2 regions of the Pseudoalteromonas sp. G5_S1_14_S5 genome follow, and region 2 is predicted to be linked to the other one. Evidence: predicted binding sites of a transcription regulator. Region 2 holds the regulator's gene; the other holds the start of a gene.
What was found. Region 2 encodes FNR, which switches genes on or off when oxygen is low (the NO sensors DNR and NnrR bind a similar motif). Its sites were predicted from a motif close to TTGATCTAGATCAA; they were not measured.
Positions count from the first base shown of each region.

Region 1: the regulator FNR is predicted to act here: its motif matches at 8,414-8,427, upstream of nrdD (anaerobic ribonucleoside-triphosphate reductase).

Region 1 covers NZ_JBQKUM010000029.1:17,500-27,336, forward strand. The annotation lists gene ACTRWI_RS10605 (YgiW/YdeI family stress tolerance OB fold protein) at 154-531, shown strand; gene ACTRWI_RS10610 (hypothetical protein) at 630-1,154, shown strand; gene ACTRWI_RS10615 (ABC-F family ATPase) at 1,407-3,014, opposite strand; gene ACTRWI_RS10620 (ATP-dependent zinc protease family protein) at 3,287-3,973, opposite strand; gene ACTRWI_RS10625 (amino acid aminotransferase) at 3,988-5,172, opposite strand; gene nrdG (anaerobic ribonucleoside-triphosphate reductase-activating protein) at 5,546-6,016, opposite strand; gene nrdD (anaerobic ribonucleoside-triphosphate reductase) at 6,171-8,291, opposite strand; gene ACTRWI_RS10640 (endonuclease/exonuclease/phosphatase family protein) at 8,594-9,469, shown strand; gene ACTRWI_RS10645 (DUF6691 family protein) at 9,570-9,837, opposite strand, start outside.
Region 2 covers NZ_JBQKUM010000032.1:36,773-46,609, forward strand. The annotation lists gene potA (spermidine/putrescine ABC transporter ATP-binding protein PotA) at 1-786, opposite strand, end outside; gene ACTRWI_RS11435 (DUF2189 domain-containing protein) at 1,116-1,931, shown strand; gene ACTRWI_RS11440 (glucosaminidase domain-containing protein) at 1,924-2,775, shown strand; gene ACTRWI_RS11445 (DUF2987 domain-containing protein) at 2,898-3,548, shown strand; gene ttcA (tRNA 2-thiocytidine(32) synthetase TtcA) at 3,845-4,738, shown strand; gene uspE (universal stress protein UspE) at 4,860-5,810, opposite strand; gene fnr (fumarate/nitrate reduction transcriptional regulator Fnr) at 5,943-6,689, opposite strand; gene ACTRWI_RS11465 (sulfite exporter TauE/SafE family protein) at 6,776-7,450, opposite strand; gene ccoS (cbb3-type cytochrome oxidase assembly protein CcoS) at 7,440-7,676, opposite strand; gene ACTRWI_RS11475 (heavy metal translocating P-type ATPase) at 7,676-9,837, opposite strand, start outside.

The sequences.
Region 1 (9,837 bases), on a different contig from region 2:
CTCTTTTACCATCTTAACGTCATTGGCGACTAGATGCTCAATAAAATGAATGGAAAATGAATGTGTTACTCACTCTAGATTCAAACCGAGTGTTGTTTAATAGCCTCATCGTAACAAAACGCTTTAACTAACAAACAACGTTAGGGATTCACCATGAAAAAAACTGTATTAGCTATCGCTACCACTATGATCCTTGCTCCAACTTTCGCAATGGCTGGTGACCAAAAATACAGTAAGCACGAGAGCTCTATTGCTTACACAGGACCTATTGAAACCGTTTCTGTCGCGACACTACTAGCAGACACAAGCATGTTTTCTGAGCAAGACGCAATTGTAGACGGCAAGATTATTCGCCAGCTTAAGAACGATACCTTCATTTTCTCTGATGGCCAGAGCGAGATTCAAATCGAACTGGATGACGATATCCGCCTAGCACAGCCACTAACAGCAGATACAAAAGTACGTATCTTCGGCAAGTATGAAGGTGGCAAAACACCTGAAATCGAGGTTGACCATATCCAAGTCCTATAAGCGACACAGATAAAACGACCGACTTCAAATAGATTGGCCTGCATATTGCAGGCTTTTTTGTATTATACTGCCGTAAATACAATTTATATGGAGTCACCATGCTAGGTTGCACTAAAAAGGCTGTCCTTTTAGGACTAGCTGCACTGTGTTCTTTTTCTGCGTCTGCAAACAACTTTAACTACAACACATTCGAGCTGCGCATGGGTACCAGCCCTAGTACCTTCGGTGGTGAAGTAACAACCATGTTTACTCAGAACTCACACTTTGTCGCACGTATCGATTCAGAATTTGAAAGTGATTGGGATGCAGCTGTAGGTATGGGTTTTAATGGACCTATTAGCCAATTCGCCGATGTGACCGGGCAAATGCTTCTGCACAACATTGAACGCAATGACGACAACCATATCAAAACCGAAATTAACCTAGGTTTAAGAGCTTGGTTAATGGCAAACGTTGAAGTCAACGCGCGCCTTGGTCAACTGATTGACAATGACGACACTCATTCAATCGTAGGTGTTGGCGCTCGTTTCCATTCAACAGATCAACTTTCTGTAGGTTTGGACATGCGTAATAACGGTACTTACGGCCATCAGCTGTTAATGTCAGCTCGATTCGGTTTCTAAACTTTTAAATAACGTCGAGCAGAGCATCTAAACCAATTTGAAAGCCGACTTCTAAAAGTCGGCTTTCTGAAGAGTTCCGTGGTATCGCTCAACAACGGAATTCTCAAGTTCAACTATTCAAGAACTAACGACGTCTTTGATATTTTTGTTCTTCTAAAAAAGCCCCGACCACAAACGTGATCGGGGCTTTTTGTATCTAGTGATGGACCATTAATGTCAGTCCAGCACCTGAATCAATGACGCTTAAAACGATTACAGCTCAGCCATCAACATCTTTTTCTGATGATCCAAGTACTCTTCATAGGTACCTTGGAAACTTACTAGCTGTTGGTCTTTCACATCAATAATGTATGTCGCAAGTGAAGATACAAACTCGCGGTCGTGACTCACGAAGATAAGCGTACCTGGGTAAACCTTAAGCGCATCGTTCAGCGCTTGGATCGCTTCCATATCCATGTGGTTCGTTGGTTCGTCCATCACAAGAACGTTAATGTCTTGCATCATTAGCTTGCCAAATAACAGGCGGTTCTTCTCGCCACCAGAACAGTTACGTGCTTTCTTGTTTGCATCGTCTGCAGTGAACAATAGACGGCCTAGAATACCGCGCACCATTAGGTCATCGTGCTTCGCTGTACGCCACTGTGAGATCCAATCGAAAATGCTCAGGTCGTTATCAAAGTCTGCACTGCTATCTTGCGGGCAGTAGCCAACAGATGCGTTTTCTGACCATTTTACGATGCCTTGGTTTTGCTCAAGTTCACCGACTAAACAACGTAGCAAGGTGGTTTTACCCACACCGTTCTCACCAATAACCGCGAGGCGAGTACCCGCTTCAAGTAATAAGTTACCCCCAGAAAATAACGTTTCACCTTCGAAACCGTGGCTTACCTCTTGAAGTTCAAGCGCTTGGCGGTGCAGTTTCTTACCTTCGCCGAAGTTAATCGACGGGCTAATACGGCTCGAAGACTTCACTTCATCAAGAGTGATCTTTTCCATCTTCTTAGCACGAGAACTAGCTTGCTTCGCTTTCGATGCGTTAGCACCAAAACGGTTCACGAAGTCTTGCAGCTCATTGATTTCGTCTGTCTTCTTCGCGTTGGAAGCCAGAAGTTGCTCACGACGCAAACCCGATGCTTCTAGGAAGTACTCATAGTTACCAGGATAGATACGCAGTTCACCGTAGTCGATGTCCGCCATGTGCGTACATACTGAGTTCAGGAAGTGCCTATCGTGCGAAATGATGATCATTGTACATTTGCGCTGGTTTAGCTCTTCAGCAAGCCAGTTGATAGTGTGAATGTCCAAGTTGTTCGTTGGCTCATCAAGTAACAGAATATCTGGATTCGCAAACAACGCTTGAGCCAAAAGCACACGCAGTTTCCAACCCGGAGCAACTTGCTGCATCAGGCCAAAGTGCAACTCTTCTTCGATACCGGCTTGGATTAGGATATCGCCAGCACGGCTTTCTGCTGTGTAGCCATCCATTTCTGCGAATTCGCTTTCAAGCTCGGCCACTTTCATCCCATCTTCTTCGCTCATTTCAGGCAAAGAGTAAATGCGGTCACGCTCTTGTTTCACTTCCCATAACTTTCTATCACCCATGATCACTACGTCAATTACGCTGTACTGTTCAAAAGCAAACTGATCTTGGCTCAATACGCCCAGTTTTTCTCCAGGAGTAATGGAAACGTTGCCTGAGCTCGGCGCTAGCGCACCACTTAGGATTTTCATGAACGTCGATTTGCCGCAACCATTGGCGCCAATCAAACCATAACGATTGCCGTTACCAAATTTAGCAGAGATGTTTTCAAACAAAGGCTCTGCGCCAAATTGCATTGTGATGTTCGCGGTAGATATCAAAGAAGTTATTCCTAAGCGTATACTGGATAGATAATTATTAAGTTGTTGGATAAACCTAAATAAGGACTACGAAAGTATGGGGTAAACGAAAATTAAGCGCGGATTATATAGAGATCAGGATCACATTGTCGAGGCTAAACAGTGAACGAATGACGTACAGAGGCGAATTATCGGTATTTACCCGAATTACGGTCGAAAAACGAAAAATCCCCGCTAATTCAATTAGCAGGGATTCGATTATTACAGAGTTAACCTGTTAGAAGGGTCTGAAACTATTTAGTCACTTTCTTCTGAACGTACTTTTGGCTTACATCGACAACCGCAATATCTCTAAAGAAGCTTCTTCCCAAAAGAAGTGGGAAAGAAAGATGGGTTCGATCAGCAAGTGTAAATTCAGTTTTGTCTTTTAGGTCACCAATTTGGATAGAAACCACAACCACAGCACGACGTTGTGTACCTTCAGCGCTAGATTGTTTGATCTTCACCCAACGCTCTACAGGTAAGCTGACCTCTTCTGTTGTGATGCCATCATGCTGGATCTTGAATTTAACCCAATCTTTGCCATCACGCTCAAAATCAACGATATCAACCGCACTGATTGAAGAGGTGGTAGCACCGGTATCAACACGCGCTTTAAAAGCCTCTTTCAAGCCAAGTACAAATACCCACTCTTCTTCACCAAGGATCAGTTTTCCGTCACTGGTTTTCGTTGGTTTTGCGGCCGGTTTTTCTTCAGGCTTTGGTTTCGCTTCTGGTTCAGTTGGTTTTACTTCTTCAGGCTTCTCTGTAGGTTCCGTTACTTTGTCACCTTCAGTTGCGTCTGTCTTAGAAGAATCGTCAACAACTGGTTGTTCGATCTGAGGCTTTTGCACTGGTTCAACTGGTACTTGAGTCGTGGTTGTACAAGCAAACAAGCCGCCACTTAATATTAGGGATATAATCGCTCTCCAATTATACATTCAGTCACCTTCTATTATTTTGATACGCTGGCTATCGCTTTTGCTACATAAGGAATATGGGATTCAGAAAGACCTGCAATATTGATGCGTCCATCACCAACACCGTAGATGCCATATTCTTCACGTAATTGATTCATCTGAGTTTCTTTAAAGCCTAGTACAGTAAACATACCTTTATGACTTTCAATGAAATCAAATTGTGACGTGTTATAAGTATTTCGCAATTCATCACATAAACTTTGGCGCAGATTTAACAAACGTTGCTGCATTTCACTCAACTCTTGCTTCCAAATCGTTGTTAGCTCTTGATTCTGAAGAATGGTTTTTACCAACGCCGCACCGTGATCTGGCGGCATGGTGTAAGTTGAGCGAGCAAGCGTCAGTAGCTTACCTTTTGCGTTGCCAACGTGTTCACTATTCTTACCAATCACAATCGCAGCGCCCGTTCTTTCACGGTACAAACCGAAGTTCTTTGAGCAAGAAGTAGTAATTAACATCTCTTCCACGCTGTTCGCCATGTGTTGAAGACCTTTTGCATCTTCTTCGAGGCCGTCACCAAAGCCTTGGTAGGCAATATCAACGAACGGTAAGAAACCATTTTTCTGCGATAGCTTGGTGATTTCCTGCCACGCTTCAAAGTCAATATCGGCACCCGTTGGGTTGTGACAGCAACCGTGCAGTAGTACCACATCTGATGGACCCGCTTTCGATAGGTCATCTAACATTCTTGCAGTATCAACTTGCTTCGTTTCAGGACTGAAGTAATTGTAGTATCGAACCTTTAAGCCTGCAGCTTCCATCACAGGTTTGTGGTTCACATAGCTTGGGTTTGAAATCCAAACTGTGGTGTCTGGTTGAGAAACCTTCATTAAGTCACCCAACATTCGAAGTGCACCACTTGCACCTGGTGTTTGAATCGCAGCTGCGCGATCCATTGCAGAAGTCCCTTTAAGCAGCAGATCAACCATGCTTTGGTTAAACTCTTCACAGCCCGCTAGGCCAACGTAAGCTTTAGTTTTCTGTGTTTCAACAACGATATCTTGAGCCATAGATACAGCTTTCATGATAGGAGTTTCGCCTTGGTCGTTTTTATAAACGCCAATGCCTAAATCGACCTTGTCAGTGCGAGTATCGCCGCGGTAAGCAACAGAAAGAGATAGAATTGGATCTAAAGTTGGTTTTGGTAGATGTGAAAACATGAAAGTCACAACCCTTTGAAATTCAAGTAATGAACTTCACGTTAACATTATCGTAGTCAAATCAGAAACATTTTTTAAGAGAAGCGCTGAGTTCACAGAAGTAATCAGAGATTGGTCATTTTAAAGAGGGGGTTCATGCAAAAATCAAACAATAATGACTGTGTTGCTGGAGGAGCTGGCGAAGATCGCATTAACTAGCCAGAGAGCTCACTCTAAGAAATGGATCAACAACCTCATAGAAGAACCTGACCAACTAACCGCTTAAATACTGATTTGAACTAATAGAACGAGAGAACTCACATCCAAGGGCTGATTGGTTGCATTACGTTAACCATGATGCCCTTTTCGTTTTCCAAGCCTACGAGGGACAACCTCAGATGTCAGTGAATCGATGGATGATTTGGTTTGAACTGCCACGCCAATCGAGCATTGGGTCTGCTTTATCTTGCTCGAAACGACCATCAATTAAAGTATCAACGTATTCTAGCACTTGCTTCTGATTTTCATCCAATTGGCTAAGTTCATAGCCAGTCCACATCCAGATATCTTTGCCTTCACATTCTTCTTTTACGCGTTTAACTAACTTCAGAACTTCAGAAACATTTGCAGGATGCAGAGGATCACCACCAGAAAGTGATAAACCACGGCGCTTGATTCGCGGATCCTTAAGATCGGCAATAATGTGATCTTGTAGCTCTTGAGTGAACAAATGGCCAGAGTCCAACCTTTGCGTCGACTGGTTATAACACCCACGACACTGGTGTACACAGCCCGACACAAACAAAGTGCAGCGTGTGCCTGGGCCATTTACAACGTCGATTTGATGATATTGATGATAATTCATAAGGCAGTATTGAAAACTCGTGATGGCTTAATCGGCTACTTAAAGAGTAGCGAGAAATGAAACCAATGAATAGGTACCGACATTGAGCCGATACCAATCTTGTATTATGAAACGTAGATCTTCTAAGTAAGCTCGCTAACGATCTTAAAGCTCTCTAAAGGTGCTTCACTCGCCGTTTAACTTCTTCTTGCTTACCGAAGTTAAATGGTCGTGCGTCTGGGCTACCAAGGTAACCGCAAACACGGCGTGTTACTGATACTTTAGTTGAGTCATGGTTGCCACATTTAGGACAGGTAAAGCCCTTACTCGTACAATCGAACTCACCGTTGTAACCACACTCGTAACACTCATCAATCGGCGTGTTGGTACCGTAGTAAGGAACTCGTGTGTAGCTGTAATCCCATACGTTTTCTAGCGCTTCGATGTTTTTCTGCATGTTAGGGAATTCACCGTAACAAATGAAACCACCGCTAGAGATTTCAGGATAAGGCATCTCGAAATCAATCTTATCGTATGGGTTCACTTTCTTTTGTACATCTAAGTGGAAGCTGTTTGTGTAGTAACCACGGTCTGTTACGCCATCAATCACACCAAACTCTTTGGTATCGATGCTGCAGAAACGGCTGCATAGGTTTTCACTTGGTGTGCCGTAAAGGCTGAACGCGTAACCTGTCTCTTTCGTCCAAGATTCCACTTCACGCTTCATGTACTCCACTAGCTCAAGCGCTTTAGCACGCATTTCGCCATCGTCGTACAAATGAACTTCAGTGCCGTAAAGTGCAGTCATCGCTTCATGGATACCAATGTAACCAAGAGAAACAGAAGCACGGCCGTTCTTGAAGATATCTGCAATTGAATCATCAGCTTTCAAGCGAACACCACATGCACCTTCCATATATAGGATTGGAGCAACACGTGCCTTCACATTTTCTAGACGAGAAATACGAGTTTCTAATGCGCGACGAGCAAGCTTCAGTTTTTCATCAAGCAACTCGTAGAACTTAGCCATATCTTGTTTTGCGTTGATCGCAATACGTGGCAAGTTCAAGCTTACAACACCTAAGTTGTTACGTCCTTCATGGATAAACTCGCCATTTTCTTCATATGTATTTAAGAAGCTACGGCAACCCATAGGTGTTTTGAATGACCCTGTCACTTCTACTACCTTGTCGTAGTTAAGAATGTCTGGGTACATACGTTTAGACGCACACTCAAGTGCCAGTTGCTTGATATCGTAGTTTGGATCTTGTGGCTGGTGGTTCAAACCGTCTTTGATAGCAAAAACCAGTTTAGGGAACACGGCTGTTTTACGGTTCTTACCTAAACCTGCAATGCGATTCTTAAAGATAGATTGCTGAATCAGTTTCGAGCCCCAGTTTTCACCTAAGCCAAAACCAAACGTAACGAATGGCGTTTGACCATTAGCGGTGTGCAGTGTGTTTACTTCGTATTCAAGAGATTGGAATGCGTCGTAACACTCTTTCTCAGTGCGAGAAATAGCAAACGCTTCTGGGCTGTGAATGTCCCACTCTTTAGCTAACGATAAGTGCTTCTCGTAACTTGCCATCACGTAAGGTTCTAAAACCTCGTCGATGCGGTTGATCGTTGTACCACCGTAAATGTGGCTTGCCACTTGTGCGATGATCTGCGCAGTTACCGCCGTTGCGGTAGAGATAGACTTAGGCGTATCGATTTCTGCGTTACCCATCTTGAAGCCATGCGTTAACATGCCTTTCAAGTCGATAAGCATACAGTTAAACATCGGGAAGAACGGAGCGTAATCGAGATCGTGGTAGTGAATGTCGCCACACTCGTGAGCATGTACGATGTCACGTGGCAAAATGTGAGTTTTCGCATAGTGTTTAGCCACGATCCCCGCTAGCAAGTCACGCTGAGTTGGGATTACTTTGCCATCTTTGTTCGCGTTTTCATTGATTAGATCAACGTTGCTTTCTTCGATCAAACCTTCGATTTCACGAGTTAAGGCACTTTGCTTTTCACGAGCGATGTCGCGGTCGTGACGATATTCGATGTATGCGCGTGCCAGAGACTTATATGGTCCCTGCATTAGCTCATTCTCGACCATTGTTTGAATTTCAGAGATATGAACTTCATCGTAGTCTTCGAGCTTCAACTCAACTGCTAATGCCACATTCAATGCATAAATAGCAATTTCCTTATCGGTTTTATCTGATGCTGCTTCCACTGCAGCCTGGATGCGATCTCTACTGAATGGAGCTCTTGAGCCATCACGCTTGATTACGATTGATTTCACCACTTCTCCTTACTCTTGAGGTATTCACAGACTTATCCACAAAGGCACTATATAGAGCTATTTGCCGTTAAACTAACACTAGATATTGTGGCGTATTTAACGAGAACCACCAAACTTGAGTATTGATTTGGATCAATAAAAAGAGAACGCTGACTAAGATCAATTCAATATTATTACGCTAGTTCTCAACTCGAAAAGAAACAATGTAACAATAAAAAACTGCTAAAAAGAGTTGAATTTTTACTAAGTGTTGTAGGATAACGGCTCATCAATATTGGTCGACAAATTTAGGGATATTTGGGATGAAACGACTACAAAAGTGGTTAATGTTAGGCTGCCTAATCGGTAACCAAGCAATTGCTGAACCTTTAACCATATCCAGTTGGAATATCGAATGGTTATCAACCAACGAGGCTGTGAATAAGTTTTCTGATAAACGAGAGCAAGCCGACTTCGATAAACTCGGAACGTATTTTCAATCCTTAAACGCCGATGTGGTTGCTTTTCAAGAAGTCGATGACGTAAATGCCATACAACTTGTGGCTGGTGATCAATATCAGATCTTAATGTCTGACCGGGTGCTACCCAAGAACAGCAACCACCAATTTAAAGAAGTGAACCAATACACGGGTTTTGCGGTTCGTAAAGGAGTAACCCTCACCGACTACGCTGACTTTCCACTTGAAACTACGCCCAAAAGTAAGCTTAGATTTGCTAGCTATATCGTTATAAAGACAGAGACTAGACCCATTCACATGCTATCTGTTCATTTAAAAGCAGGATGCAGTGGTGCTTATAAGTCCAACCGCGATTGCTCACGTTTAAAAGAGCAAGCTCAGCAACTGAACAAGTGGATAAAGCAAAGGGAGCGCAAGAATGAAGACTACGCCATTCTTGGCGACTTTAACCATAACCTCGCTTTCTCACGAGATTGGATGTGGAAACAGTTAACAAAATATACTGATGCACAGTTAGCGACACGAAAGACACGCGCAGACTGCAAAGTGCGCTCTAACCGAAACAATCATCGTACGCATCAGTTCCGATCTGTTATTGATCATATTGTGGTGAGTAAATCATTGAATGCAGAACCTGCGAAACAACAAGTATTCAAAACACAAGATGTTCTGGACTACAAACTCAGCGATCACTGCCCAGTTACAACGACAATCAACTAATTATTGTAGATCTAAAAAGAGACCGACTGGCTATAGAGCTAAAGCGAGTCGGCTTCTCAAATGTTTATATCAAGCCAATTAGATACACGATAGGTTTAACTTAACAGGTTTTATGTGTTGGACCTGCTAACCACATTCCCACCAGCATGCTTATCATAAATACCCATACGCTTGGGTTACCTCCGCTAAGACTCGTCACCGCTGGTCCAGGACAAAAGCCAGCAAGCCCCCAACCTAAGCCAAACGCTGTAGAACCCACAACCAGCTTTCTGTCAATTAATGGATTATTAAGGCTATCTAATCGCTCTCCATTGATCGCTTTTTCTCGCTTTTTAATGACTAGAAGATAAAACGGCGCAAACACCATC
Region 2 (9,837 bases):
AAAAATGCGTTTTTCATCTAAACGAGATGTCGCTGTCGCATCGAATACGTTAATTTCACCAATGAAGCGAGCAACAAAAAGGTTCTTAGGCTCTTCGTAAATCTCTCTTGGTGTTCCGTCTTGCTCAATCACACCGTCACGCATAACAATAATACGGTCAGACATCGACAGTGCTTCTTCTTGGTCGTGAGTTACAAAAATAAACGTGATACCAAGTTGGCGCTGAAGTTGTTTCAGCTCGATTTGCATCTGTTTACGAAGTTTGTAATCCAGAGCAGACAGAGATTCATCCAACAAAAGAACTTTAGGCTTATTAACGACAGCACGAGCGATTGCGATACGTTGTTGTTGACCACCAGAAAGCTGGTGTGGTTTTCGTTGTGCCATCTGTCCTAGGCGCACCATTTTTAAAGCTTCCATTACACGAGGTTCAATCTCGCTATTTGGAACTTTCTGCATGCGTAGGCCAAATGCCACATTTTCGAAAACGGTCATATGTGGGAATAGGGCATAGCTTTGGAATACAGTGTTAACATGCCTTTGTTCAGCAGGGACTTGGGTTACGTTCTGTTCAGCTAATAGTATTTGACCACTATCTGCCGTTTCAAAACCCGCAATCATTCTTAGTACCGTTGTTTTACCACAACCTGATGGGCCTAAAATCGTGAGAAACTCACCATGATTTACGTTTAGATCAAGATTGCCGATGACTTCCTTACCATCGAAGCTTTTACTAATACCAGTTAGCTGTACTACTGGTTTTACTACTGATTTTTTAGCGTTCAACGTCTGTTTTTCTCCACCTTGGTTCTGTTTGAGAACCTGTTGCTATACACCTTTGAGGCGCGCATCATAATCACCAAAAACGTGAAATCAAAGCATTTTTTACCATTCGAAGATAAAAAATTTCGCAGGTAAAAGTAAACATCCTTTACCATACTGTTATTTTCTGGGTTCACGCCCCAACAGACGTCTAATTATTAACCATTAAGACGCAAAAGCAAGCCTTGTTACAGTTTCATATTTTAGTTTGTATCCGACATATGAGTATAATGAAGGTAATTTTTATCAATAAGTTAGGTGGCTCAGTTTAATTGACACACCTAGGTATCACTATGAACAACGACATCGAAAAAGATTTTAATTTAGGCGGTAGTATCGACCGTGCACTTTCTGGCGATTATGAGCTCAAAGCATCGGCTGTATTCCAAGAGGCATGGAAACATACGGTAAGTCACTTTCTTTCGTTTTCGCCGGCAATAGTTGCTCTGATGTTCGTGCAACTGGCTATCTTCTATATTGCACTAAAGCTACAGCTAGGTGACCCAGCTGTTATCTTAGACGCCGTTATCGACCCAGAGGCTTTTACTCCGCAGATCGTTGAGTCGATCTTTATTGCTAATTTCAGCTATGAAGTTATCAGCGCACCTATCTATGCAGGTATCTGTTTGATGGCGATGAGCCATGCTGCTGGTCTACAGACTAAAATTCACCACATTGGCAAAGGCCTACAGTTTACAATTCCAGTAATCCTTGTGACTCTGTTCAGTCTGATGCTTCAAGGTATTGCAGGTATGATTCTGCCTTTTCTGTCGATTTACTTCTCGCTTGCTTTCAGCCACTCAATCCTGTTGATTTGCGATAAGAAAGTACCACCAATGCAATCGCTTCTGCTTTCTCTGCGTGCTGTAAACAAGAAAATCTTCACAGTTGCTTCTATCTACCTATTAGTAATGCTGATGTTCATCGTCGCGGCAATGATGTACGGCATCGGTCTTATCTTCGTTTTACCTTTCTTCTTCCACGTTAAAGGGATTCTTTACCGCGAGATGTTTGGCATTAAACTCAAACTGATTGCGTCAGACAGACCAAAGAGCGACGACGACCACAACGGTAGCAACAATAAAGACCCACAGGTATTCGATGCATAACAACTCTAAATCAACCGCAAGTAAATCACTTGCCCTAAAAGTGACAGCATTAGCCTTAGTTGGCTCAATCTCGTTAGTTGGCCCAATGCTTTACCAACAAGAGGAAGAGCGTAGGCGAGCAGGTCAAGTGGCCCAAGACTCAGAACAAAAGTTTGGTGACTTGACCGTCCCTTCTAATAAGCCAGACTTCGCAGCTATTGAAGATGTAAATGAAAAGAAAGACACTTTCTTTTCTTATCTTCGCCCAAGTATCAATATCGAAAACAAGCGAATCACAAAAGAACGTGCGTTTCTAACCAAGCTTTCAGAAACAGGGTTGACCAATGTTGATTCTGAAGACGCGTCATACGCAAAGCAACTAGGGAAGCTGTATAGCCTACCAGTACCTTCATCAGGCTTAGATGATGCTTGGCTGACAGAAATGTTGAATCGTGTAAATGTGTTACCTGAAGCGCTTGTATTAACTCAGGCGGCCAATGAATCAGCTTGGGGCACATCACGTTTCGCCACTAAAGCGAATAACTATTTTGGTCATTGGTGTTACACCAAAGGGTGTGGCCTAGTTCCGTTACAACGTAATGAAGGCAGCTCGCATGAGGTTGCGACTTTCTCTTCGAGCCAAGAATCTGTGCATCGTTACTTCATGAACCTTAACCGAAACCGTGCTTACGCAGACTTAAGAGCGATTCGTGCAAAACTGGCGGGAAAGGGTGACGATCTGCTAACGACGCAAACCGCTACTGAACTCAGCAACGGCTTGCTAAAATATTCTGAGCGAGGTTCAGACTATGTGACTGATTTACGAGCTATGATCCGTCACAACGAGGTATACTGGAAAAAATAACTCGATTTGATAGTCATTTGGTGAGCTTAAATGCTAAGTTTGACCAAATAACATCACGTAAAGAGCAGCTCATTAGCTGCTCTTTCTATTTATAAACGCTCAACTTCGACAAGACTATAACAATGAAAAAGACAGTACTCTCTTTATTAGCTTCTCTAAGCCTAGGGGTCTCTTTACCTGCTGCAGCGCAAGAATACATGTTTACCTACTCTAAGCTTTACACACAGCTTAAAAACAACACCAAAGAAGGGCATGATGACGTTAAAGTTGCCGTCTTCTTTGTCGATCAGCAAGCCCAAACAACCTGTCATATCAGCAAAGCATGGATGGAAAAAGAAGAGCACTATGAAGAGCTGAAAGTCTCTCCAGATAACGAGCTACTTCTCCCTGTTGACCAAAACCTTCGTTCGGCAAACCCGCTTATTTTTGTGCAAACAAAAGAGCAAGAGTGTGCATACTCTTTGGTTGTTATGACTAAAGCACCTTTAGCAGGAACGGTTAAAGTTGCACATCTGGAAAACCTGTTACCGCAGATGCAAGCAATGCTAGAAGACGTCAGCGGCATGTTCTCAAGCTGGTTCACACCGGACATCCAAGGGCTAACGCTTGAATTCGCAAACAAGCTTGAAGGTAACATCACGCTTTCTAACGATAAACAGATCCCAATTACCCAAGGGCGCGCTAAGTTCACACTAGAAGAACTTAACAGAAGTGACAGCATCACGTTGCCAGAAGCGACAACTCGTGTCTTACCTTACATTCCGGCTCAATAACCTTGATTTAGTCGATAGACCAAGCGGCATTATCTAAACAACACATCGTAAAGCAGCCAACTAAAACCAAGTTTGGCTGCTTTTCTTTTCCTGTAATCTACGTAGTTTGCACTTGTGAAGCTCATTTTTTGTTAATGATGAGTGCTTCTCACTAGATAAAGTGGAATCTTTCAACCAGTCGACTTGTTTATCCTGCCGTTACTATTTCAACATCAAATAAAAATCCGTATAATCCACGCCCTAAAACAGTCCCACTAGCAATCTACAGTCGGTAATACGACGGTGTGAGAGTCGCAATGAACCAAAACGATAATAGAAAAGAAGTACTAGAATTCAACAAACTTCAGAAACGTCTGAGAAGAAATGTTGGAAATGCCATCATTGACTACAACATGATCGAAGAGAATGATGTAGTAATGGCATGTATCAGTGGCGGTAAAGATTCGTTTGCGATGCTAGATATTTTGCTACGTTTACGTGAAGCAGCACCAATCAAGTTTGATGTTGTTGCGGTAAACCTAGATCAAAAACAGCCTGGGTTCCCTGAGCACATTCTTCCTGAATACTTTGAAACACTGAACATTCCTTATTACATCGTAGATAAAGATACGTACTCAGTAGTTAAAGAGAAGATCCCTGAAGGTAAAACAACGTGTGGTCTATGTTCTCGTCTGCGTCGTGGTACTTTGTACTCGTTCGCTGAGAAGATTGGCGCGACTAAGATCGCTCTTGGCCACCACATGGACGACATCGTTGAAACTATGTTCCTTAACATGTTCCACGGCGCTCGTCTTAAGGCTATGCCACCTAAGCTACGTTCTGATGATGGTCGTAACGTTGTTATTCGTCCACTGACTTACTGTCGTGAAACAGACCTTATCAAATACGCTGAACACAAAGGGTTCCCAATCATTCCTTGTAACCTTTGTGGTTCACAAGAAAACCTACAACGTCAAAGCATTAAAGCAATGCTGATTGATTGGGACAAAAAGACACCAGGCCGTGTTGAAAAAATCTTTAAATCAATTCAAAACGTTAGCCCAAGCCAACTGGCTGACCGCGAACTATTTGACTTTGTAAACCTTCCATTAGACCGTAGCGGTGAGCGTGAAGAGTACGAATTCCAAGAAGCTGAAATTTCATCTTCTAACATCGATGAGTCAATGTTCATCGACGTAACGAACGTATAAAACAAACAATCGTTGTAGAGCAATAAATGCACCGACGACAGACAAACAAAAACGCCTCAAGTAGTGCTTGAGGCGTTTTTTATGAGTTGGACTTGCAGTTAAGTTCGTCTGCTTAGGGGCATTAACCTTTCGAAAGATTAGGATCGAGTGGGCTAACGTAACCAGATGGCTTAAGCGCCAAAACATCACAGTTAATCTTATCGATAACATGCTCCGCCGTATTACCAATAAACACCGCAGATAGACCCGTACGACCGGTTGTACCCAAGATTACCATTGCAGCTTTGTTCTCAGACGCGACACGTGGAATGACATCTTCAGGTAAGCCTTGTTCAACAACGGTCTGCTCTTCACACATACCGTGCTTCTGACGCAGTGCCTTCATCGCAGTTAAGTGATGACCGCGAACCGCATCAGTGTAAGAGGTTGGGTCAAACTCAGGCAGCTCAATCGTTATATTTGCCGGAGTGATTGGGTAAGCGTTAACTAAGAAAGGTTCCGCATCCAGACGACCCGTTATCTCAAGGAGTCGATCAACCATAGTATCGTTAAGTTCTAAGTGCGTTTCCGTCTCTGAGCCTACGTGAACAGACGCATAAATCTTCGCGTGTTCTGGCCAGAAATCGTTTTTAACAAGCAGTACAGGGCTAGGGCATTTTCTCAATAGGTGCCAATCAGTCGGTGTGAAGATAACTGATTCCAAAGTATCGTGCTTGCGTGTACCCTTAATCAAAATATCGTGACCACCGCTATAAACTTCGGCAATGATGGCCTCGTAAGGGCGGTTATGCCAAACCACTTGAACATTAAATTCAATAGAATCATCTAGGTAAGGCTGTGCAACTTTATTCATCCAGATTTCACGCTGATGGATAACGCCTTTGCGCATTGCATCTCTTTCATCGACAGAAAGCATAGATGTCATTTCATACGAGAAATCGTAGATAGACAAAAAGAAAGTGATATGGCTCGTTGAGGTGCTTTTCTTAGCAAGTTGGATAGCACGAACTAGAGCGGGTTGCTCATCATGATTAATGTCTGCGACAACTAAAATTTTGTTATAGATACTCATAACTAAGCCTACTTTTCAGACCGAACATATAAATAATGTAGCGTAGTTATGGAGAGATTAAGAGAAATAAAAGAGGTTTTAAGGGAGAAACATGATGTAGCTCATTATTGAACTACATCATTGATATCTAGACTATTCTTTTGAAACGCCAGCAAGTTCCATCAGCGCATCGTGATCTTCGATAGTGATATATTTGCCTTTAACGCTTAGGATGTCTGCTTTCTGGAAACGACCTAAAAGACGGCTAATAGTTTCAACCGTTAAACCTAGGTAGTTACCAATATCGCCACGAGTCATCGTTAAGCGGAACTCACGTGGGCTGAAACCACGTTGAGAGAAACGAGTTGAGAGATTATAAAGGAATGCAGCAAGGCGCTCTTCCGCATTCTTCTTGGAAAGAAGCAGAATCATTTCTTGGTCGCCTTTAATCTCGTTACTCATTAGGCGCATAATTTGCTGACGCAGCTTAGGCATTTTCCCTGACAGGTCATCAAGAATCTCGTATGGGATTTCACATACCATAGAAGTTTCTAGCGCTTGTGCGAAACTAGGGTGTAGGTCACCAGTAATCGCATCAAAGCCGACAAGATCGCCCGCTAGATGGAATGCAGTAATCTGCTCGTCACCTTGTTCGGTAATCGTGTAGCTCTTGATCGTTCCAGAGCGAATAGCGTAGAGAGATTTAAGCTCGTCACCAGCTTTAAATAACTCTTGACCTTTTTGAATAGGCTTTTTTCTCTCAATGATATGATCAAGTTGATCAAGTTCAGATTCATTCAAAGTGAACGGAATACAAAGTTGGCTAATACTACAATCATGGCAATGGATCGCACAGCCACCAGATTGGACACGTTTCGTTACAGGCTTTTCAGAAATCATAACAATCTTTCACTATTTGATAGACATCAATATTTTAGCATTCCTTTATCCAGTTAGGTAGTAAAAAAACCAGATTTAAAGAATGGTTATACGGTATAAGTAATGAGCAGCAGCGCCGTATATCCAGTGTAGAAACCGTAAATCAGGATTAAAATCGCGCCGAGTTGACGAAATATGTCAGCTTGTTGCAATTTCTTGAGGAAATTAGCGCCCATACCAACCGTCAGCATTGCGGGAAGCGTTCCCAAGCCAAATGCGAGCATAATTCCAGCTCCATTATACCAACTGCCTGACACAGCCGCCCAGGTCAGCATAGAGTAGACCATACCACACGGTAGCCACCCCCAAATGAAACCAAACGGCAGAGCGTGGCTTGGATGCTTGAGTGGGAGGAAAGACTTACCGACTGGTGAAATATAACGCCACAGCTTCTGACCGACCTTCTCAAAGAACAGCAAGCCAAACCACCACTTACCCATATACAGGCCCAAAATGATCATAAAGATGGCAGCGAACAAACGAAGCCAATTAAGTAGCGCGTTGAAATCGCTAAGTTGACCGATTGAAGAGATTGCACCGCCGATCATACCACCAATAACGGCATAGCTGAGTAGTCGACCAAGGTTGTAAAGTAGAGGGGTAACCGGGGAAGGTTTGGTATTGCCGATTGAAAGGAGCGACGCAATACCACCACACATTCCCATGCAGTGGCCCGCGCCGATCAGTCCGACAAAAAAGGCTCCGATCCAATCAGGCGTCATCGTTCTTTTTATCTAGGTTGGTTGGGGATTCATTACTAGCTTTGACACTCTTCACAGGCTTGCTGTCAGAGTGATCATGAGCTTTTTCGTCTTCGTCAAACAAAATGTTGTGACCTTGACGCTCCAGGTCTTCAAACTGTTCGCTCTTCACCGCCCAGAGAAATATACCAACAGCGATACACACCAGCACAATCGCAATGGGAATCAGGATATATAAACTTTCCATTATTTACCTTGCTCTTTTAAAAGCCTTAGCGAGTTAGACACAACAATAATAGAGCTTGCAGACATGCCAACAACGGCAATGTATGGAGCAACCAAACCTGCTACAGCCAACGGAAGGATAAGTAGGTTATATCCCAATGACCATGCTAGGTTTTCGCGGATTATCTTACGCGTTTTTAGCGCCAATGTACGGGACTTAAGTAACCTATCGAGCTTATCACCCAATAAAACCATGTCTGCAGAGGCTTTTGCTACATCTGTTCCACCGCCCATAGCGACAGAAAGGTGAGCCCCCGAAAGAATAGGCGCATCGTTAATACCGTCGCCGACCATCATGGTGATGTCTTTCTCATCACGAGAGTTAAGGTAAGCAAGCTTATCCTCAGGCTTCGCATTCGCAACGATGTCGGTAATACCGATCTCTTCAGCAACTGGCTTCGCGTTAATCAAGGAGTCACCCGTCAGCAGAGTAGTTTTAATACCCGCTTCTTTGAACTTTTGGATGAACTCCATGCTTTCCTTACGAATCGGGTCTTCATAAGTAAAGGTAGCGATATGACGTCCCGCTATCGACAAGTAGATGCCGTTACTTTGCGTCGGTTGAGTTTCACCAAGAATAAACTCACTACTACCGATCGCCACCTCTTGACCGTTCAACTCACCAGTAATACCCGAACCAATAACGTTGTTTACGGAATTGACTTCAACATCATCGGACACGTGAGTCTTGAATGCTTTCGCAATAGGGTGGTTAGCATGCTGTTCTAGGCTCGCAGCCACTTTTAAACACGTCTCTTTATCAAGCTCTGAGAAAGTTTCCACACGGCTGATACGAATATCCCCCTCAGTCAATGTACCCGTTTTATCGATGATCAAGTGGTTAACTTTGCACAAGGTTTCGAATACATGGCCTTTACGCAGCAAAATACCAAAGTTACCCATACGGGACGTTGAACAAGTAATTGCTGTCGGCGTCGCCAGTGAAAGAGCACATGGACAAGTCGCAACCAGTACAGACAACATGATCCAGAATGCGTCTTCTGGTCGTGTTTGATGCCAGTAAAACCAAGTACCGAAGGAGATAATCAAGATAGCCGCAACAAAGTAACGAGCCACAATATCCGCAATTTGTGCAATACCAGGCTTAGATAACTGGGCTTCATCTTGCAGACGAACAATATTGGAGATCACAGAGTCCGCTTTTGATGTCATTACTTCCAGTTCAAATGACTCATCGCCATTCAACGTACCAGCGTAAACTGTATCGCCTTCGTTTTTCACGACATGGATAGATTCGCCAGTCAACATAGATTCATCAATATGAACTCGGCCCGAAAGTACTTTGCCATCCGCAGGGATGTGTTCGCCCGGAAGTACGCGGATCTTGTCGCCTACTTTTAGAGTTTTCACTGGCACTTGCTCGCCGTCTAGGGTTGTCGCCATTGTAGGGACGAGCTTAAGCAGGTTACCACTCGCAGCCGCTGCTTTACGACGAGCTCTCATCTCTAAGAAACGACCAAGCAGTAGGAAGAAAGTGAACATAGAAATAGATTCGAAGAAAACTTCTCCTTTCTCTGTCACGGTTGCGACTAAACTTGCCACGTAGGCAAACAGCAAAGCGATCGAGACAGGCACATCCATACCCAGTGTTCGTCCTTTAATACTGCGCCATGCATTGATGTAGAACGGCAAAGCAGAATAGAGCAATACAGGTGTAGCAAAGATAAGGCTTACCCAACGGAAGTAGTTTTTAAACTCTGGTTCGAGGTTGCCAAAAACTTCAAGATATAAAGCCACTGCAAGCATCATTACCTGCATGGTTGCCAAGCCAGCAACACCGAGGCGGTATAGGTAGTTTTGCATCGATCGGTGATAGGCAGCTTCTTGTTGATCAGCTTCAAAAGGCGCGGCTTTATAACCTAGAGTATGGATTGCTGACAATAATTCACTCAGTTTAATTTGCGTGTTATCCCAGCTAAGTAGGGCGCGGTTGGTGGTCGTATTCACACGAATACTACCTACCCCTTGTTTTGAAGAGACTTGTTTCTCAATGAGCCATGCACAAGCCGCACATGAGACACCTTCAAGCGACAATGTCACCTCAGAGACGTTCTCAGAGTTTCTTACAAACTCCAATTGAACATCTTCATTATCATAATGAC